DNA from 4 places in the Thauera mechernichensis genome. Region 1 is predicted to be linked to each of the others. Evidence: predicted binding sites of a transcription regulator. Region 1 holds the regulator's gene; each other region holds the start of a gene.

Region 1 (5,128 bases):
AGCGTGCCATCGATCTGCAGCGACCGACCGGTGTGGCGCATGAACTCGGCGGTGATGCGCTCGCGGTGGTCGTTGGCGTCGAAGCGCAGTGCGATCCAGGCTGCAAGTGCAGCGACGAGCGCGATGAGGATGCCGATCGTGATCAGCAGATAGCGTATCGGCGTTCTCATCGCGCCGCCTGCATCAGTCTTCCGGCGGCGTCATCGCCCGCGTCTGGCGTTCGATGAAGTCCTGGGTCGAATCGATGCCACGCAATTGCAGGATGGTCGAGCGCACCGCCGCCTCGAGCAGAACGGCCAGGTTACGGCCGGCCGCAACCGGCAGCACGACGCGTGCAATTGCAACGCCCAGGATGTCCTGGACCTCTTGCTGCAAGGGCAGGCGGCTGGGATCGCCGGGGCCCGGCTGGCGGCGCTCGAGGTGGCAGATCAGGCGCAGGCGCATCTTCCGGCGGCACGCCGTTTCACCGAAGATGGTGCGGATGTTGAGAATGCCCAGGCCGCGCACTTCGATGAAGTCCTGCAGCATCTCGGGGCTGCGCCCCTCGAGTACGGTGGGAGCGATGCGCGACAGTTCGACGACGTCATCGGCCACCAGGCCGTGACCGCGGGAAATGAGCTCCAGCGCGAGCTCCGATTTGCCTGCACCCGAGTCGCCGGTGATCAGTACGCCCAGTCCGAGCACATCCATGAACACGCCGTGCAGCGAGGTCTTCTCCGCCAGCTCGCGCGACAGGTAGAGCCGCAACTGGTCGATCACGCTTGCCGATGGGTGGGCTGCGCTGAACAGTGCGACGTCGTGTGCCACGCAAACCCCATGCACGATATTGGGAACTTCGCAGCCGTCGGCGACGATCAGGGCTGGCGGGTGCGCGGAGCAGATCTCGTTGAGGTGGTGAGCAACCTTGTCGTTTGACTGGCGGCGCGCCCATTCGAGCTCCGCCGCGCCCATGACCTGCAGCCGTGTGGGGTGGATGAGGTTGAGGTGGCCGACGAGATCGGCCGGCCACATGCGGTCCTCGGCGACCGCGAGGCTCGCGCCGAGGTTGCCGCTGATGTGGTTCAGCTGCAGGTTGTCGCGATGCGCCTCATACAGCCGCGCGACGCTGGTCTGCCGCATCGGCGCCCCAGTTCATGAACATCTGGTGGATATGGTCCGCATCCGGCGCGGCTTGCAGCGCTTCGCGGAAGCCGCGGTCGCTGAACATCTGAGCCAGCTCGGAGAGCAGTTGCAGGTGGGTCTCGTTGGCTTGCTCGGGGACCAGCAGCACGAACAACATGTTCACCGGGCGGCCATCGGGCGAGTCGAACTGCACCGGGCTCGCAAGGCGCAGGAACGCACCTGCCGCCTCCTTGAGACCCTTGATGCGCCCGTGCGGAATCGCAATGCCCTGGCCGAGGCCAGTGGAGCCGAGGCGCTCCCTCGCGAACAGGCTGTCGAACACGGTGCTGCGCCCGATGCCCTGATTGTTTTCGAACAGCAGGCCCGCCTGCTCGAAGACGCGCTTCTTGCTGCTCGCGTCGAGGTCGACCACCACATTGGACAGTGGCAGGAGTTGGGATATCAGGCTCATTCGCTGGAGGGTTCGCGCAATATCGCAGGCATTCCGGTCGCAGGGTGCGACCGGCCGTCCCGGGGCATGCTGGCGCCGCGTCTTGGAAACGGGCGCATTATAACCATACCCCGGACGTGGGGCTGAAACGAAAGCGTCAGGCTTCGGGGGCCTGGTGCTTGATCGTCTCGTGGTTGTGGTCGGCCAGTTTCTGCTTGTACTTCTGCACCTGGCGGTCGAGCTTGTCGGTCATCGCGTCGATGGCCGCGTACAGGTCGGCATCATCGCTTTCGACGAAGATGTCCTTGCCGCGCACGTGCAGGGTGACCTCGGCCTTCTGCTTGAGCTTCTCGACCGAGAGGATCACCGCGACACTGGTGACGTTGTCGAAGTGACGGATGACGCGATCAAGCTTGGAGGTGACGTAGTCGCGAATGGCCGGAGTGACTTCGACGTGGCGCCCGGTGATGTTGAGATTCATGTTGACTCCTGTTTTTGTCAGATGGATTTGCGCAGGCTGACCGGCGGGATATTGAGGGATTCGCGATACTTGGCGATCGTGCGCCGTGCGACCACGATACCCTGCTGGCCAAGGACTTCGGCAATCTTGGCGTCGGACAGCGGTTTCTTGCTGTCCTCGGCGTCGACCAGTTGGCGAATCAGCGCGCGAATCGCCGTGGACGAGGCCGCTCCACCGGTGTCGGTGGCGACGTGACTACCGAAGAAATACTTGAGTTCGAACACCCCGCGCGGACTCGCCATGTACTTCTGCGTGGTCACGCGCGACACGGTGGACTCGTGCAGCTCGAGTTGGTCCGCGATCTCCCGGAGGGTGAGTGGTCGCATTGCCACCTCCCCATGATCGAAGAACTGCCTCTGCTGGTCAACGATGGCCTGGGACACCCGGAGGATGGTGTCGAAGCGCTGCTGCACGTTCTTGATCAGCCAGCGTGCCTCCTGCAACTGTCCGCTCAGGCCGCCACCCTGGCCGCGGTTCTGCTGCAGCAGGCTGGCATACAGGCGGTTGATGCGCAGACGCGGCATTGCCTCCTGGTTCAGGCTGACCGTCCACCGCCCGCGCAGCTTGCGTACGACCACATCCGGCAGTACGTAGCGCGTCTCGGCGTTCGAGTAACGCGAGCCGGGGTGGGGGTCGAGGCTGCAGATCAGGGCATGGGCGGCGCGCAGGGCTTCGTCGTCGCAGCCGGTCAGCTTCTTGAGCTTGACGAAGTTGCGCTCGGCGAGCAGCTCGAGGTGCTTGTCGACGATCTCGAGCGCGAGCGTGCGCGTCGCCGAAGCCGGCAGGGTACGGAGCTGCAGCGACAGGCATTCGCTGGGGCTGCGCGCGCCGATGCCTGCGGGCTCGAGGTTCTGTACGTGGCGCAGCGCGATGTTCAGGTCATCGACATCGACGTCGGCGTCGTCCGGAAGCAGTTCGAGGAGCTCATCGAGCGGCTGGTGAAGGTAGCCGTCGTCATCCAAGGCTTCGATGATGAAGCGCACGAGGGCGCGGTCGCGGTCTGACAGCGGCGACAGCGACACCTGCTGGTCGAGATGGTCACGCAGGGAGACGCCAGCCGCCTGCAGTTCCTGGTAATCGACGTCGTCGTCGTCCTCGCTGCGGCTCGATGCGCCGCTGCCGACATTGGACCAGTCCATGCCTTCGTCGGCGCTGCCATGGTCGGCATGGTCGCCGGCCTCGCTGTCCGCAGCGCTGGCTGGCGCCTCGGGGGTGTTTGCCTGTTGCTGTCTGGCCTCGTGCTCGGGGGGGCTGCCCGGTGGTAGCGGTGGTACGAACTCGACACCGTCGCCGTCGCTGCGCTCGAGCATCGGGTTCTCGAGCAGGAAGCGCTCGATCTCCTGGTTCAGCTCGATGGTCGACAGCTGCAGCAGCTTGATCGACTGCTGCAGCTGCGGCGTCAGGGTAAGGTGCTGGGAGAGCTTGAGCTGGAGGCTTGGTTTCATCGCTGTCGACGCGCGCGCGGATTCACAGGCGGAAATGCTCGCCCAGGTAAACCTGGCGCACCCTTTCGTTGTCGATGATCTCGGCCGGTTCGCCGCTTGCCAGTACCCGGCCCTCGCTGATGATGTACGCACGATCGCAGATGCCGAGCGTCTCGCGCACGTTGTGGTCCGTGATCAGCACGCCGATGCCGCGCTCCTTGAGGAAGCGGATGATCTTCTGGATGTCGATGACCGCGATCGGGTCGACCCCTGCGAAGGGTTCGTCGAGGAGGATCAGGCGCGGGTCGGTTGCAAGTGCGCGCGCGATCTCGCAACGTCGGCGCTCGCCGCCGGAGAGTGAGACGGCGGTGTTGTCGCGCAGGTGGTTGATGCCAAGCTCGAGCAGCAGTTCGTCGAGCCGGGTCTTCACCTGGTGCGCATCGAGCCCCTGGAGCTCGAGCACGGCACGGATGTTTTCGGCCACGGTGAGCTTGCGGAAGACGCTCATCTCCTGCGGCAGGTAGGACAGGCCCAGACGCGCACGGGCGTGGATCGGCAGGTGGGTGAGGTCGGTGCCGTCGAGGTTGATCTGGCCGCCGTCGGCACGGACCAAGCCTACGATCATGTAGAAACAGGTGGTCTTGCCGGCGCCGTTGGGGCCGAGCAGGCCGACGACCTCGCCCGAACCGACCTCGAAGCCGACGTCGTGGACCACGGTGCGCGCCTTGTAGCGCTTTTGCAGGCTGGAGACCTTAAGCAGACTCATCGCGGGGTTCTTTCAGCAGCTTGCGGATCAGTTCGGGTGCAAAGCCGCGGGTTTGCAGGAAACGGGCCTGGCGCGCCCATTCGCGCGCATCCGCCGGGGCCGCCTGGAAGCGGCTGCGCAGCACTGCGCGGGCACGCTCCAGTTCCGATTCTACGCACTCCGTGGCGAGTGTTGCCTCGATCAGTTCACGGTCGATCCCGCGCCGCGTCAGCTCGCTGCGCAGGCGGCTGCCGCCGAAGCGGTTGGCACGGGTGCGCACGTAGGCTTCGGCGTAGCGGCTGTCGGACTGCAGGCCGAGCTCGCCCATGCGCTCGATCACTGCCTGCACCTCGTCGGCCTCGCCGTGGGCGGCCAGCTTGCGCGCCAGCTCCGCGCGCGAGTGGTCGCGGCGGGCAAGATGGCGAAGCGCGCGTTCGCGCAGGCTGGGGGCGCCCATGGTGTCCTGGCTAGGCTCAGCTTTCCGTGGCCGTTGCCGGTGCCGCTGGCGGCAGTTCGGGCAGGCCGACGGCGACGCGGACCTTGTTTTCGATTTCGCGCGCAAGCGTCGGATTCGCACGCAGGAATTCGCGTGAGTTGTCCTTGCCCTGGCCGATCTTGTCGCCCTGGTAGGCATACCAGGCGCCGGACTTGTCGACGATCTTGTGTGTCACGCCCAGATCGATGATCTCGCCCTCGCGCGAGATGCCTTCGCCGTAGAGGATGTCGAAGTGGGCTTCCTTGAAGGGGGGCGAGACCTTGTTCTTGACGACCTTGACTCGGGTTTCGGAGCCGACCACCTCGTCGCCCTTCTTGATCGTGCCGGTGCGGCGGATGTCCATGCGCACGGAGGCATAGAACTTGAGTGCATTGCCGCCCGTGGTGGTCTC
Region 2 (5,128 bases), on a different contig from region 1:
ACGACGGTCACCGCCATGCCGCGCCGCATCAGGCCGTTGGCGGCCTCGAGGCCAAGCACGCCGGCACCGATCACCACCGCATGGCGGTAGCGGCCGGCCGCCGCGATCATCGCCTCGGTATCGGCGATGTCGCGGTAGCCGAGCACCCCCGGCAGCGCGCTGCCCGGAATCGGCGGAATGAAGGGCGTCGAGCCGGTGGCCAGCAGCAGGCGGTCGTAGCGCGCCTCGGTGCCGTCCTCGGCGACCACCTTGCGCCCGACGCGGTCGATCTTCACCACCCGCTTGCCCGCATGCAGCGTCACGCCCCGGTCGCGGTACCAGTCGAGGTCGTTGAGCATGATCTCGGGCAGGTCCATCTCACCTGCAAGCACCGGTGACAACAGGATGCGGTTGTAATTGCCCTGCGGCTCGGCGCCAAACACCGTGATGTCATAGAGCTCGGGGGCGAGCTTGAGCAACTCCTCGAGCGTGCGCACCCCGGCCATGCCGTTCCCAACCAGGACAAGCTTGATCTTCTCCATGGCCTTGCTCCGCTCAGGCCCGCAGGGCCGCCGCCTCGCGGGTGCCCGCCGCCCCGCGCGCACGGGCGTTGGCAATGGGCTCGACCTTGCGCTGCTTCTCGTAGAGGAAGCTCAGCACCTCGTGGCGGTAGTGGGTGTAGCGTGGATCATCGGCAAGCGCCAGGCGGTCGCGCGGGCGCGGCAGGTCGATGTCGAGCACCTGCCCGATGGTGGCCGAGGGGCCGTTGGTCATCATCACGATACGGTCGGACAGCAGCACCGCCTCGTCCACATCGTGGGTGATCATCATCACCGTGTTCTGCAGCTCGGACTGAATGCGCATGACTTCGTCCTGGAGGTGGGCACGGGTGAGGGCATCAAGCGCGCCGAAAGGTTCGTCCAGCAGCAGCACCTTGGGCTCCATCGCCAGCGCACGGGCAATGCCCACGCGCTGCTTCATGCCGCCGGAGATCTCCGCGGGCAGGCGGTCGAGCGCGTGGCTCATGCTCACCATGTCGAGGTTGTGCAGGATCCAGTCGCGCTGCTCGGCCGCGCTGCGCTTGCCCTTGAAGATCTTCTGCACCGCGATCTCGACGTTCTGATACACCGTCAGCCAGGGCAGCAGCGAGTGGTTCTGGAACACCAGGGCGCGGTCCGGCCCCGGCGAGTTGACCTCGCGGCCATCGACGATGACGCCGCCCGAGGTGGCGCGCAGCAGGCCGGCGACGATGTTGAGCACGGTCGACTTGCCGCAGCCGGAATGGCCGATCAGCGAAATGTATTCGCCGCGCTGGACGTCGAGATTGACGTCCCGGAGGACAGGGTTGGTGACGCCGCCACGGCTGAAGTCCATGTCGACGCGGGAGATGCTGAGATAGGGCTGGCTCATGATCATAGGCTCCTTAAGCGGGACTGGTGCCACGGGTGACGCGCTTGCCGACCCAGGCGACCATGCGGTCGAGCAGGAAGCCGACGATGCCGACATAGACGAGGGCGAGGATGATGTCGCTGACCAGCGACGAGTTCCACGCATCCCAGATGAAGAAGCCGATGCCCACGCCGCCGATCAGCATCTCGGCGGCGATGATCGCCAGCCAGGACAGGCCGACCCCGATGCGCAGCCCGGAAAAGATGTAGGGCGCGGCCGCCGGCAGCATGATCTTCCAGAAGTACTCGACGCCATTGAGGCGGATGACGCGGGCGACGTTGCGGTAGTCCTCGGGGATGTTCCTGATGCCCACCGAGGTGTTGATGATGATCGGCCAGATCGCGGTGATGAAGATCACGAAGATGGCCGACGGGTTGCTGTCCTGGAAGCCGGCCAGCGAGATCGGCAGCCAGGCCAGCGGCGGCACCGTGCGCAGCACCTGGAACAGCGGATCGAGCCCGCGCAGCGCCCAGGTCGATTGCCCCACCAGCACGCCAAGACTCACCCCGGCCACCACCGCCAGCAGGTAGCCATAGGCCACGCGCTCGAGGCTGGCGAGGATCTGCCAGGCCAGGCCGACATCATTGCCGCCGTTGTCGAAAAAGGGCTGGGTGATGAGTTCCCAGGTCTCGTTGACCACCTGGCTGGGTGCAGGCAGCGCCGCGCCGGGACGCGAGCACAGCAGCTCCCACACCGCGCACAGCAGGCCGATGACGACCAGCGGTGGCAGGACGTGGTTCATGAAGTGGCTGTAGGCCGCACCGGCGCGCACGCGCAGCATGGAGGGCGGCGCGCTGGCCTGCGCCGGGGCGGCGATGGAATGGGTGTTGTCCATGACGGGCTCCTGTGGATGTCAGGCCTGTGTCCAGGCCCGGTCGGTTCGGTCTCAGCTGCGCACGGTCTTGATGGCGAGGCTGTCGAGGTAGGCCATCGGGTTCTCGGGGTCGAACACCTTGCCGTCGAAGAAGGTTTCCAGCCCGCGCGAGGTCGATGCCGGAATGTCGCTCGCCGCCACGCCCAGCTCCTGCGCGGCCTGGCGCCACAGGTCCTCGCGGTTCACCTTGCCCACCCAGGCCTTCATGTCGAAGTCGCGCGGCAGGTAGCCCCAGCGGATGTTCTCGGTGAGGAACCACAGGTCGTGGCTCTGGAAGGGGTAGGAGGCCTGGTCCTTCCAGTAACGCATCTGCTGCGGGCTGTTCTCGACCACGCGACCGGTGCCGTAATCGAAGTCGCCGCGCATGCGGTCGACGATGTCCTCGAAGGGGGCGTTGATCCAGCGCCGCTTGGCACAGATGCGCGCCACTTCCTCACGGTTGGCCGGGTCTTCGCAGAACATCTGCGCCTCCATCACCGCCTTGATCAGCGCCTTGGTCGAGTTCGGATGTGCGTCGACATAATCGGCGCGCATGGCGAAGGCCTTCTCGGGGTGGTTGTGCCACAACTCGCCGGTGGTGTTGGCGGTGTAGCCGATGCCCTGGTTGATGAGCTGGCGGTTCCACGGCTCGCACACGCAGAAGGTGTCCATGCTGCCGACCTTCATGTTGGCCACCATCTGCGCCGGCGGCACGACGATGGTCGAGATGTCGCGCGTGGGGTCGATGCCGCCGGCGGCCAGCCAGTAGCGGATCCACATGTCGTGGGTGCCGCCGGGGAAGGTCATCGCCGCATTGACCGCCTTGCCGCTGGCGCGCTTGGCGGCGAGCGCGTCCTTGAACACGGTGGTGTCGGTGCCGACCTTGAGATCCTTGTACTCGTTGCCCACCGAGATGCACTGCCCGGCCAGGTTCAGGCGGGCAAGGATGTACATCGGCACCTGCACGTTGTTGGCCGTCATCGCCCCGCTGCTGATCAGGTAGGGCATGGGGGTGAGGATGTGGGCGCCGTCGATGCCGTTGCGCTGCGAGCCCAGCACCAGGTTGTCGCGCGTGGTGCCCCAGGACGACTGCTTGAGCACCTCGACCTCGGTCATGCCGTGCTTGGCGAAGAAGCCCTTCTCGTCGGCGACGAAGAGCGGCGCGGCGTCGGTGAGCGCGATGAAGCCGAGCTTGGCCTTCTTTGTCTCGAGCGCGCCCCCCGCAGCCCGCGCCGTACCTGTCCACAGTCCGCCCATCATCGCTGCGCCGCCGAGCGCCATGGCACCGCGGATGAAGTGACGACGACTGACCGCTGCCTGCTTGATTGTCTTGCTGCCCATGATCGACTCCTGACTATGAACCACTGAAAGCAACAAGGCGCCCATCCCTGCCCAATTGGTATTGGCAATGGATGGACGCCTTTGTCCGGGATGCGACAGCCGCCGGGCTGCGCCTTGAGTCTCGAACCGCCTTTGGTTTCGCCTCGATCAAGCTATTGCAGGACTCGTGCCAGCTCTGGAATAAGGCCCCTATCTTTTTTAAATCATGGACTTGAAGCAAGACTAATGGAGTGCCGAGTCATACATCCACGCACTGCTGCAGTGCAACAGATGGACATGGCGCACAGCCGCAGTGCGTTGCGCACCACGAGTACCCCCGCAGGCCGGACGCCTTACGCAACACGCAGGTTCAGCTACGCGGCGGAAGCAGGTCGGACATCGCCAGCACGGCCTGGGCCACATCCACCAGACGCCGCCCCTGGTTCATCGCGGTCCGGCGCAGCAGGCGATAGGCCTCATCCTCGGCCAGGCCCTGGTGCCGCATCAGCTCCCCCTTGGCGCGCTCGATGAGCTTGCGCTCGTCGAGCGCAGTGCGTACCGCAGCCAGCTCGTCGTTCATCGCTTGCAGACGCTGCGCCTGCGCATGCAAGGCATCTACAATCGAACGCCGCAGGCGCGGCCCGAGGGCCTCCACCCCATCCTCCGTGGGCAGCACACCGCTCGGCGACACCGGCTCGGGCTGTGCTGCGAGTGCGCGCAACAGGCTTTGCGGATCGTCCGGATCGGCCTGCAAGGCGGCGATGCGCTGCAGGCAGGCGGCGCGCAAGCCCTGCGCAAGCGCCGCCTCGGTGTCACGAATCAGCTCCAGGCGCTGCGAGCAGCAGGCGAACCAGGCCTGTGCCTGCGCGGGATCGAGCATCGCGCCCTGGGCGGCAGCCAGCAACCTGCGCCGCATGCGTTCGAGTTCGCCCATCGGCATCGCGGCCTTGGCCTGAGCCCAGGTGCCGAGCAGTTCAGTCGGACAGAAGGCCTCGAAGCGCTCGAGGCAGGCCTCCTGGGCATCGATCAGGTGGAGCAGGTCCTGGCCGCCAGCGGCCGCCGTGCTCGCAGCCGCCGCACCCGCCGCGAACGCCGCGGCGCCGGCCGCACGCTCCTGACCTGCATGCTCCTTGCCTTGCATGAGGTTGAACAGCGCCACCAGCAAGCGTGACACTGCCGGATCGGCCGCGACATCGGCCGCCTCGAACACGAGCGCCAGCAAGGCTGCAACCATGCGGTTGAAACGCAGCGTGGCATCTGCGGCCTTGCAGCGCCGGGCAGCGACCTCTGCACGCAGTTCGGCCAAGCCGTCGAGCGCATGCAGCGCCACCGCAATCCGCGTGAACAGCCTTGCACCACCGGGCACTGCCACGATGGGCGCATCCTGTCCGCCCTCGACCTGAGCGAGCCAGCTGCGCAGTGCGGCCTCTGCTTGGGCGCTGAGGGCAACGCAGGCTTCGCGCTGGGAGACGAACACCTCGCCACCGGAAGCCAGGAACAGGTTGGAAGCGCCACGCTCGCCCTGCA
Region 3 (5,128 bases), on a different contig from region 1:
TTACCAGCACGTCGATACGACCCAGGCGCTTGACGATTTCGGCGGCGGCCGCATCGCAAGCCGCCTTGTCGGTGACGTTGGCCACCAGGCCGATGTGCTGCGGACCGAGTTCGGCTGCAGCCGCCGCCGGGTTGGCCTGCTCCAGGTCGAGCAGGGCGATGCGCGCACCTTGCGCGGCCAGCATGCGGGCAGTGGCGAAGCCCAGGCCGTTGAGGCCGGCACCGCCGGTGATGACGGCAACCTTGCCGTCAAGAAGAAGGGATTGGGACATGGACGGATCCTGTTCAGAGCGGCGCCCTTGAGGGCGCCCGGTTTCGAGGGAGGGAGCGAAGGGGGGAAGAAAGGAAGCGACCGTTCAGCCGATCCAGCGCTTGATCGTGGCCGACATCGCCTCGGTGGAGATACCGTAGCGGTCGTGCAGCGTGGGCAGCGCGCCAGCATCGAGGAAGGCGTCGGGCAGCGCGATCTGGCGGAACTGCGGCGTCACGCCTGCGGTCAGCAGCGCTGTCGCGACCGCCTCACCCAGGCCGCCGACCGAGGTATGGTTCTCGGCCACCACCACCAGGCGGCCGGAGCGGCCGGCCTCGCGCAGGATGGTCGCGGTGTCGAGCGGCTTGATCGTCGGCACGTGCAGCACGCCGACGTCGACCTTGTCCGCCTCCAGCGCCTTGGCGACTTCCAGCGCACGCATGGTCAGGATGCCGGACGAGATCACCAGCACATCCCTGCCGTCGCGCAGCAGCTTGGCCTTGCCGAGCTCGAAGCTGTAGTCGTACTCGTCGAGCACCAATGGCACATTGCCGCGCAGCAGGCGCATATAGACCGGGCCGTTGTGGGCAGCGATCTGGGGCACGGCCTGCTCGATGTCGAGGGCGTCGCAAGGGTCGATGATGGTCATGCCGGGAATGCCGCGCATCAGCGCGATGTCCTCGGTCGCCTGGTGGCTGGGGCCGTAGCCGGTGGTGAGGCCGGGCAGCGCGCAGCACATCTTGACGTTGAGGTTCTCCTCGGCGATCACCTGGTGCACGAAGTCGAAGGCGCGACGGGTGCCGAATACCGCGTACGTGGTGGCGAAGGGCACGAAGCCCTCCTTGGCCATGCCGCCCGCCGAGGCCATCAGCAGCTGCTCGGCCATGCCCATCTGGAAGAAGCGCTCGGGGCAGGCCTGGGCGAACAGGTGGAGGTCGGTGTACTTGGCGAGGTCGGCGGTAAGGCCGACGATGTCCCGGCGCTGCATGGCCAGTTCGACGAGGGCCTTGCCGAACGGGGCAGCCTTGACGCGCTGGCCCTCGGAGGCGATCGAGGCAATCATCGCCGAGGTTGTCAGGCGCGGCTTCTTGGCGGTGGTGGTACTCATCGTGCAGCTCCCTGGGCTTGGTCGAGGATGTCGATGGCCTGCTGCCATTCGGGCGGATCGACACGGATGAAGTGGTTCTTCTCGCGAGTCTCGAGGAAGGGCACCCCCTTGCCCATCAGGGTGTCGAAGAGGATCACCCGCGGCCTGGCTTCGGTCAGCCTGCGTGCGGTGTCGAAGGCAGCGATCACGGCAGCCAGGTCGTTGCCATCGACACGCTGCACATGCCAGCCGAAGGATGCCCACTTGTCGGCGAGGGGCTCGAAGCCCATCACCTTGGTCGAGGGGCCGTCGGCCTGTTGGTTGTTGATGTCGACCAGGCAGATCAGGTTGGAGAGGCCGTGATGGGCTGCACCCATCGCTGCTTCCCAGGTCGAACCCTCGTCGAGCTCGCCGTCCGACATCGAGTTGTAAACAAAAGCGGGATTGCCCTTCAGGCGCAGGCCCAGCGCCATGCCCACAGCGATCGGCAGCCCCTGGCCAAGAGAGCCACCCGACATCTCCATGCCCGGCGTGTAGGTCGCCATGCCCGACATCGGCAGCCGGCTGTCATCGCTGCCATAGGTCTCGAGCTCGTCCTCGGGGATGATCCTGGCCTCGATCAGCGCGGCGTAGAAGGCGATGGCGTAGTGACCATGCGACAGCAGGAAGCGATCACGGCCCTCCCACTCCGGGTCGTCGGCACGGAAGTTCATCGCATGGCAGTAGGCCGTCGCCAGCACGTCGGCGTAACCCAGCGCCTGGCCGACATAGCCCTGGCCCTGCACCTCGCCCATCCGCAACGCAAAGCGGCGGATGCGGTAGGCGCTTTCGGCGACCCGGGCGTAGTCCTCGGTAAGACTTGTTTGCACGCAGTTCTCCTTGACTTGAACCCGGCAACGCAGGGGCGCCAGGCAGATTCGTTTCGCTCGGCCAGAGACCCATCGCCCCGGCCCTGCCGGCAGCCAATGAAGGGCGTCCAGCGAGTGAGGGAAAGCTTATTCGCTTGATTTATCGGCCTCAAACGAATATTTATGGGCCTATAGATGAATTGATCTCATGTGAATGCCGCGATGCACAATCGAATTTCCCTCAAGGCCATTCAGGCATTCGAGGCCGCCGCGCGGCTGTCCTCCTTCGCGCTTGCAGCAGACGAACTCTTCGTCACGCCGTCTGCAATAAGCCATCAGGTCAAGCAGCTGGAAGAGCAGTTCGGCGTTCAGCTCTTTCATCGCGTACATCGGGCGGTGGTGCTAACGGACGCCGGGCGGCGCTATGCCGAAGAGGTGTCGGCAGCTTTCTCGCGCATTGAGTTGGCAACTCGCGAACTGGGACGGACGGAAAAGATCGACATCCTGACGGTGCACTCCACCCCCAGCTTTGCCACCCAGTGGCTGATGCCGCGGCTGGCTCGCTTCAGCTCGCTGAACCCGGACGTCGACGTGCGGCTCAACGCATCGACCGACGCGGTCGACCTCGTCTCGGGAGCGGTCGACATCGACATCCGCTACGGCATGCGCCGCCTGCAGCCGGCAGGCACCATGGTGCTGAGCTTCCCCGCCGAGACCATCGTGCCGCTGTGTGCGCCCGCGCTGCTCGAGGGCGAACACCCCATCCGCAGCCCCGAGGACCTCGCCCTCCACACGCTGATCCATAGCGAGGTCTGCCTGGTGAGCTGGCGCGACTGGATGCGCCAGCACCGCAAAGTCAAGCTCGACATCTCACGCGGCCTGCGCTTTGACCGCTCGTTCATGGCCATCAGCGCTGCAGTGGACGGTTTGGGCGTGTGCCTGGAGAGCCTGCTGCTGGTGCAACGCGAACTGGAAACCGGCCGCCTCGTCGCACCCTTTGGCCTGGCTGGCCCCAAGGTGCAGGGCTACACCTTCAACCTGCTCAAGTCGCGCGCCGAGCTGCCCAAGATCCGCAGCTTCCAGGAATGGCTCTTCGATGAATTGGACGCCCCACGGCGCTGAAGCCAGCCAACGCCTTTCGGGGCTGCAGCGGAGACGCGCGGGCGAGCGCGCCCCCGCCGGCTAAGGCATCAGACGTTCAGGGGTGCCGGACGCCTGCGCATCGCACCCAATCCGAGCACGCCAATCGCAAGGCATGCGAGCGTGCCGGGCTCGGGCACAGTCGAAACGCCAACCGCCCGCGCAACCAAGGTGAAGTCGAACCTGCTGGGGAAGAAGTCGCCCACGTAGTCCGTACCTGTCATCGACAAGGTCGTACCATTGAATGTACCGGCATAGCTGCCGAAGGCCCCCATCGACCAGCAGCCCCCGGTAGACGGAAACCATGTGCACGGATTCTCGTTGGCCACGAAATCCTCGCCCGAGAGCACGGCGAAGTAAGTCGGGAAGTCAAACCCGAGTGCAGACGCACCACCACTCTCGATCACCGGCGTCTCAAAGCGGATCTGCTGCCGCTCATAGCCGTCGGGCGGAAAGAGGGATGTGGTCACGAACACGGTCTCCTGCTGGAGCTTGAAGCTGCCGGAGAGCGCGAAGGTCTGCGGCGGCGGCAAGACACCGCAGTTGCCGTCCGGGTCGCAGAGCGGAAAGCCCCCCGGACTGTAAGTGACCGAACTCTGACTCGCGTCGATCTCGAGCACGAGGGCGTGCGCCAGGGTGGGCATCGCCCCGAGCGTGACCGTGGTGAGCACGGACGCAACGGCGACCCGTGCGGTGCTGGGCAGGAGGTTCATGTGTGCAAGGCCTCTCATGAAATTAGCATCGAATGACACCGAATCCACCCCCTCGGGTGAAGCACGGCGCGACGACACATAATGCAAATTTCATTCCCGGCGCATCTGCACGACACATGCCTTTGTATTAAATGAATTATGGATAAGCTGAAACCATAACCATGGCATGGGATGTAAATAAATCCGACACCCACCCCTCCAGCCGTTAAGGCCCCGGTGCCGCATGCCCGGCGCGCCGGACGGTCGCCAGCAGCAGTGCCGCCGCCACGAACAGGCCGCCGAAACTGCGGTTGAGCAGACGCTGCTGATGCGGCTCGCGCAGCAGGCGCAGCACGCGCGCGGCGAGGCCGGTATAGCCTGCCATGACGACCAGGTCGACCGTGATCATGGTGGCTGCGAGGATCAGGTATTGCGCCAGCAGCGGACGCGCCGGGTCGAGGAACTGCGGCAACACCGCGAGGATGAACACGATCGCCTTCGGATTGCTGGCATTGACGATGAAGCCTCTCATCACCAGCGGCCATGGCCGCCCATGAGCGGCATCGCCCGACTCGACCGCCACCGCCGCGGGCGGTGCCACCCACTGCTTCCAGCCCAGGTACACCAGATAGGCGACGCCGAACCACTTGATGACCGAGAAGGCAAGCTCGGACGCAGCCAGCACCGCCCCCAAGCCAGTGGCGACAATGCCGATCTGGAGCACCAGCGCAAGCTGCAGCCCAAGGGCATTCCAGTAACCGCGGCGGAAGCCGTAGTTCAGGCCGGAAGACATTGACGCCACGGCGCCCGCGCCAGGGCTGAGGCTGATGACCCAGCAGGCAACGAGGAAGGAGATCCAGGTATCGAGCAGCATCGGGAAGGTATCCAGGCAGTTGCAGCGCACACAAGCCGCCATGTTAATCCGCCTCTGCGCCGATGCATGGCCCTGTGTGCGTTACAGGCAGATGAATCGCCACAGCCATGCGGCAACCAGGCCACGGCGCATGCGCCTGCCTGCCCCGGCGCCCACCGCAAGCCCCACAATGGCGCCTCGTGGAGAAAACGATGGAAACAGACTGGACAGAGGAGTTCTCCCGCTGCGCGGACCTGAT
Region 4 (5,128 bases), on a different contig from region 1:
GCGTGAACGTGTTTGACCGATAGCCCCGAACTCGCTATGATCGCGCCTTCCTGATGGAGACGTGGCCGAGAGGTCGAAGGCACTCCCCTGCTAAGGGAGCATGCGGGCTAAAACTCGCATCGAGGGTTCGAATCCCTCCGTCTCCGCCAGAGCACTGAAGCCCCTTGTTTCGAGGGGCTTTTTTGCGTTTACGCGGTGCAGGTCGAGGCGATGGACCTTGTCAGCGTTCATCTTGGGCGACCACGGTAGGCCGCTGTTCTGCCAGCCGTTCTTTTGGCGGAATCCGGCCTGTGTCCCTTCCTTGATCACTTCGCCCTGGAAACCGTTGATGACGTGGCGTGCGTTGGCAAAGCCGCTCTCGCGCAGAAAGGCGGCGTGATCAGCGCTATGTCACCGAGGTTACACAGGACTGCCGTGCAAGGACGCCAGGCGTACGACGGCCAGGGCGATGCCGAGCAGACAGGCGGTACCCGAGAACATCAGGCGCCAGGCCAGGTGTCGTGGTACGAAGCCGACGCCACGCACGAAGCCCGCGCTCATGGCCCAGAACAGTGCCATAGCGGCCCAGTGGTCCGCGCCGCCCTGCGGACCGGAGAGGGCGGCGGGCCAGGCGGTGATGCCGAGCATGATCGCGATGGCTGTCAGCAGCGGCAGCAGGCTGATCCCGCCGGTCGGCGCGGCGGGCGGGTGGGGGGCGACCTTCGTGTTCATCGTGGCCTCCTTGCCGCCTTCAGTGCGCGCCGCTGCCGTTCGGGCGACCCGGATCGGCGTCGAGACGGGGCTGTCGCAGTGCGTCGGCGCGCGCCTCTTCGCGCGCCTGTTCATTTTCGCCCCACAGGGCGTTGAGGATGGCCAGCAGCACGGCGAAGCCGATGCCCAGGACCCAGGCGAAATACCACATGTCGTTCTCCTTGTTTCGTGTGCGCGCTCAGTATGCGGAGTGCTCGTTCTCGCGGATGTAGGCTGCGGTGACTTTGCCTGCCATCACGCTGTAGGCCCAGCTGGTGTAGGCAACGATGATCGGCATGAAGATCAGTGTGGCCCAGAACATGATGCCCAGCGTGCGATGGCTGGAGACCGCATCCCATACGGTGAGGCTGGCACCCGGCACGGTGGAGGAGGGCATCACGAAGGGGAACATGGACACGCCGGCGGTGCCGATCACGCCCACGATGGCGAACGACGAGGCGACGAAGGCGGCTAGGGTGCGGCCCTTCCACACCAGCAGCAGCGCGGCGATGCCGCCGACGTAGCCCAGCGCCGGCACCAGCATCGTCAGCGGCGCCTTGCCATAGTTGGCCAGCCAGGCGCCGGGCTGCAGTTCGACCGTCTTGGCGAGTGGGTTGGGCAGCGCCGCGGTGTCCACCGCAGAGGTGATGGCGTAGCCGAAGCCGCCGTTGGCGATCCACAGTCCTGCGGCGGTGAAGCCGACCAGCATCAGCGTGCCGAAGATCAGCGCGGCGGTGATCGAACGGCGCTGGATGTCGCCCTCGGTGCGGTGTGCGAGGTAGATCGCGCCGTGGAAGGTGATCATCGCCGTGCTCACCACGCCGGCGAGCAGCGCAAAGGGGTTGAGCAGGCCCCAGAAACTGCCGGTGTAGTGGGATACCAGGGTGTCGTCGAAGTGGAAGGGCACGCCTTGCAGCAGGTTGCCGAAGGCCACGCCGAAGATCAGCGGCGGCACTGCACCGCCGATGAAGAGCCCCCAGTCCCAGGTGCTGCGCCAGGCGGCGTTGTGGATCTTGCTGCGGTAGTCGAAGCCCACCGGGCGGAAGAAGAGCGCCCACAACACCGCCAGCATCGCCCAGTAGAAGCCCGAGAAGGCTGTGGCATAGACGATCGGCCAGGCGGCGAAGATGGCACCGCCGCCGGTGATGAACCACACCTGGTTGCCGTCCCAGTGCGGGCCGACGGTGTTGATGACGACGCGGCGCTCCTCGTCGTTCTGGCCGACGAAGGGCAGCAGCGTGCCCACGCCCATGTCGTGGCCGTCCATGATGGCGAAGCCGACGAGCAGCACGCCCACCAGCAGCCACCAGATGATTTTGAGGGTGGGGTAGTCGAGGATCATGATGTGCGCTCCGGGATCAGGCATGGGCGTGCTGGGTTTCGTTCATGTAGCGGCCGGTACCCAGGCTACCGGGGCCCTGGCGGGCGAACTTGATCATCAGAACCATCTCGACGATCAGCAGCAGGGTGTAGAAACCGACGAAGCCGGCGAGCGAGCCGTACAGGCTTTCCACCGTCAGCGTGGACACCGAGAGGTGGGTGGGCAGCACGCCGTAGATCGTCCACGGCTGGCGGCCGTACTCGGCCACGAACCAGCCCATCTCGCAGGCCAGCCACGGCATCGGCAGGAACCACAGCGCCCACTTGAGCAGCCACGGCCGCTGGGCGAAGTCGCCCTTGATCGAGTACCACAGCGCCAGGCCGAACAGCGCCAGCATCGCGAAGCCCAACGCCACCATGATGCGGAAGGTCCAGAACAGCGGCGCCACCTTGGGCAGGGTGTCGCGCGCGGCGCGGTCGATCAGCTCGGGGGTGACGTCGTCCATCGACACCACGTACTTCTTCAGCAACAGGCCGAAGCCGAGGTCGGCCTTGACCTTGTCGAAGGCCTCACGCAGTGCAGCGTCCTGCGGGTTCTTGCGCAGCGCCTCGAGCAGCTTCACCGCCTCAACGCCCACCGTCACGCGCTCGCGATTCAGTGCATAGATCTGGTTGAGACCGGGCAGCTCCTTGTCGAGCGAGCGCGTGCCGATCAGGCCCATCACCCAGGGGATGTGGATCGCGAAGTCGTTCTTCATCTCGGCTTCGTTGGGCACGGCGATGACGTTGAAGCTGGCCGGCGCGGGCTCGGTCTCCCACATCGCCTCCATCGCGGCGAGCTTGGTCTGCTGCGCTTCGCCCAGGGCGTAGCCGGATTCGTCGCCGAGCACGATCACCGAGCAGATCGAGGCGAAGCCGAAGGCCGCCGCGATGCGGAACGAGCGCTTGGCGAACTCCACGTCGCGCCCGCGCAGCAGGTACCAGGCCGAGATCGACAGCACGAACATGGCGCCGGTCACGTAGCCCGCCGACACCGTATGCACGAACTTGCCCTGTGCCACCGGGTTGAACACCACCGCCCAGAAGTCGGTGAGCTCCATGCGCATCGTCTCGTAACTGAACTCGGAACCCACCGGGTTCTGCATCCAGCCGTTGGCGATCAGGATCCACAGCGCCGACAGGTTGGTGCCCACCGCCATCAGGATCGTCACCAGCAGGTGCTGCTGGCGCGACAGGCGGTCCCAGCCGAAGAAGAACAGGCCGATGAAGGTCGACTCGAGGAAGAAGGCCATCAGCCCCTCGATTGCCAGCGGTGCGCCGAAGATGTCGCCCACGTAGTGCGAGTAGTAGGCCCAATTGGTGCCGAACTGGAACTCCAGCGTGATGCCGGTGGTGACGCCCAGTGCGAAGTTGATGCCGAAGAGCTTGCCCCAGAAGCGGGTCATGTCCTTGTAGATCGTCTTGCCGGTCATGACATAGACGCTTTCCATGATGACCAGCATCCACACCATGCCGAGCGTGAGCGGCACGAAGAGGAAGTGGTACATCGCCGTGGCTGCGAACTGCAGCCGCGACAGGTCGACGAGTTGCTCACTGACCATGGGTTTCTCCAGGAGGTGGTCGATGCGATGGCGGAGTTGAGCGGGAAACCTGTGCGGCCATGGTCGAGCTGTCGACCGATACGCGTGCGTCGCGGATGAAGGCCCACCACAGCGCCGTGATCAGCGCGAGCTTGATCAGTACGACGACGACGAGATGGCGCAGCAGGCCTTGATCTGGCAGGTTCATGCGGAACTCCCTTTGATAAGGGGTTGCTTATCAAGTCCCGTGCCAGCGTCGCCGAATGGGCTGGATTTGAGTTGAATCAAGGCACTTGCGGGTAGATCCCTTGCTCAGGGGAGAGGGCTGTCACTGCTGCTGTCTGCAGATGTGGCAGTTCGTGCACCCTGGAAGTGTCAAAGTGGCAGCGATGGAAGGTTGTGCGCCAGAGCGCGGCGTCACGGAACGCTGTCAGCACTTGTGCCTGCTCGCGGGGCGTGGAGAAGCCCGCAGTGGCGCACGATCACGCGCGCGACGCCAGCTAGGCGGACGCAGGCCGCAGTGGCTGCGTCACGGCCTGCATTGCGCCCGCGTCAGTGGGCGCTGCAACAGTTTCTGGCGAGGGTGTTGAAGGCTTCGGCCTGGGTCATGAAGATGCGGCCCGACAGCCACGCTGTCACCCCGGTCCGGTCCAGGCGGTCCCGCACCGGACCTTTCAGTTCCGAGAAATGCAGCTGCAGGCCCTTGGCGCGCAGTTCGCGATCTAGCTGCATCAGGACCTCTAGGCCGGTGAGGTCGATGCCATTGACCCCGCTCATCATCAGCACCACGTGGCGCAGGTTCGGGCGGCGCGCCAGGGCAGACGACAGCGTCTCGGAGATCCAGCGTGAGTTGGTGAACACCAGACTCTCATCGACCCGGATCGACAGGACCTCGGGCAGCGTCTCTACCTCGAAGCGATTGACGTTGCGGAATACGTCGGTGCCGGCCAGGCGCCCGACCTCGGTCCAGTGGGGGCGGGCGGTGCGCTGCAGCAGCAGGCCGATGGCGCCAACCACACCGGCGAGCAAAGCCTCCTCCACGCCCACCGTCAGTGTCAGCACCGCTACCATCAGCATCAGGGCGAACTCGGTGCGCGAGTAGCGCCACGCCAGCACGAAGGGCGCGAAATCCACCAGCGACAGCACGGCAATGACGATGGTCGCCGCGAGCACCGCGCGCGGCAGGTAATGCAGCACGTCGCCCAGCAGCGCGATTGCGAGCGCAAGGAAGAGCGCGGTCCATACGCCGGCCATGCGCGTGCGCGCGCCGGCGTCGAAGTTGACGATGCTGCGCGCGAAGCCGCCGGTAACCGGCATGCCGCCGGACACGCTGGCCGCGGCGTTGGCCGCCGCCAGGCCGAAGAGTTCGCGCCGGGGCGACACCTTCTCGCCGCGGCGTGCGCCGAGGGCCTCGGCGACGGCGAGGCTCTCGACATACGCCACCAGTCCCAGCAGTACCGCAGGGGCAAGCAGCTCCCGCCACACCGGCAACGGCGCCG

Evidence for each region. The regulator sigma-54, encoded in region 1, starts transcription at its own class of promoters, with help from an activator protein. The targets are predictions, from matches to a motif close to TGGCACGCTTNCTGCTNA.
Region 2: a site for sigma-54 is predicted at 3,777-3,794, ahead of P7F68_RS01060 (CmpA/NrtA family ABC transporter substrate-binding protein). Genes of this name have one in related genera too.
Region 3: a site for sigma-54 is predicted at 4,181-4,198, ahead of P7F68_RS12815 (PEP-CTERM sorting domain-containing protein). Genes of this name have one in related genera too.
Region 4: a site for sigma-54 is predicted at 3,865-3,882, ahead of cydP (cytochrome oxidase putative small subunit CydP). Genes of this name have one in related genera too.

The regions. Positions count from the first base shown of each region.
Region 1 covers NZ_JARQZE010000003.1:186,323-191,450, reverse strand. Annotated here, with positions in the region: gene P7F68_RS05895 (AsmA family protein) at 1-170, opposite strand, end outside; gene hprK (HPr(Ser) kinase/phosphatase) at 184-1,119, opposite strand; gene ptsN (PTS IIA-like nitrogen regulatory protein PtsN) at 1,088-1,573, opposite strand; gene hpf (ribosome hibernation-promoting factor, HPF/YfiA family) at 1,710-2,033, opposite strand; gene P7F68_RS05875 (RNA polymerase factor sigma-54) at 2,051-3,517, opposite strand; gene lptB (LPS export ABC transporter ATP-binding protein) at 3,540-4,262, opposite strand; gene recX (recombination regulator RecX) at 4,249-4,698, opposite strand; gene recA (recombinase RecA) at 4,715-5,128, opposite strand, start outside.
Region 2 covers NZ_JARQZE010000001.1:202,265-207,392, forward strand. Annotated here, with positions in the region: partial or broken gene P7F68_RS01045 (NAD(P)/FAD-dependent oxidoreductase) at 1-521, opposite strand, end outside; gene P7F68_RS01050 (ABC transporter ATP-binding protein) at 535-1,395, opposite strand; gene ntrB (nitrate ABC transporter permease) at 1,403-2,263, opposite strand; gene P7F68_RS01060 (CmpA/NrtA family ABC transporter substrate-binding protein) at 2,315-3,622, opposite strand; gene P7F68_RS01065 (nitrate regulatory protein) at 3,972-5,128, opposite strand, start outside.
Region 3 covers NZ_JARQZE010000008.1:150,827-155,954, forward strand. Annotated here, with positions in the region: gene P7F68_RS12795 (SDR family NAD(P)-dependent oxidoreductase) at 1-271, opposite strand, end outside; gene P7F68_RS12800 (transketolase family protein) at 356-1,357, opposite strand; gene P7F68_RS12805 (transketolase) at 1,354-2,205, opposite strand; gene gcvA (transcriptional regulator GcvA) at 2,407-3,306, shown strand; gene P7F68_RS12815 (PEP-CTERM sorting domain-containing protein) at 3,375-4,037, opposite strand; gene P7F68_RS12820 (LysE family transporter) at 4,243-4,932, opposite strand; gene P7F68_RS12825 (SIR2 family NAD-dependent protein deacylase) at 5,082-5,128, shown strand, end outside.
Region 4 covers NZ_JARQZE010000002.1:129,499-134,626, forward strand. Annotated here, with positions in the region: tRNA gene P7F68_RS03485 (tRNA-Ser) at 56-149, shown strand; gene P7F68_RS03490 (cyd operon YbgE family protein) at 400-711, opposite strand; gene cydX (cytochrome bd-I oxidase subunit CydX) at 731-901, opposite strand; gene cydB (cytochrome d ubiquinol oxidase subunit II) at 929-2,071, opposite strand; gene P7F68_RS03505 (cytochrome ubiquinol oxidase subunit I) at 2,088-3,650, opposite strand; gene cydP (cytochrome oxidase putative small subunit CydP) at 3,640-3,837, opposite strand; gene P7F68_RS03515 (SulP family inorganic anion transporter) at 4,182-5,128, opposite strand, start outside.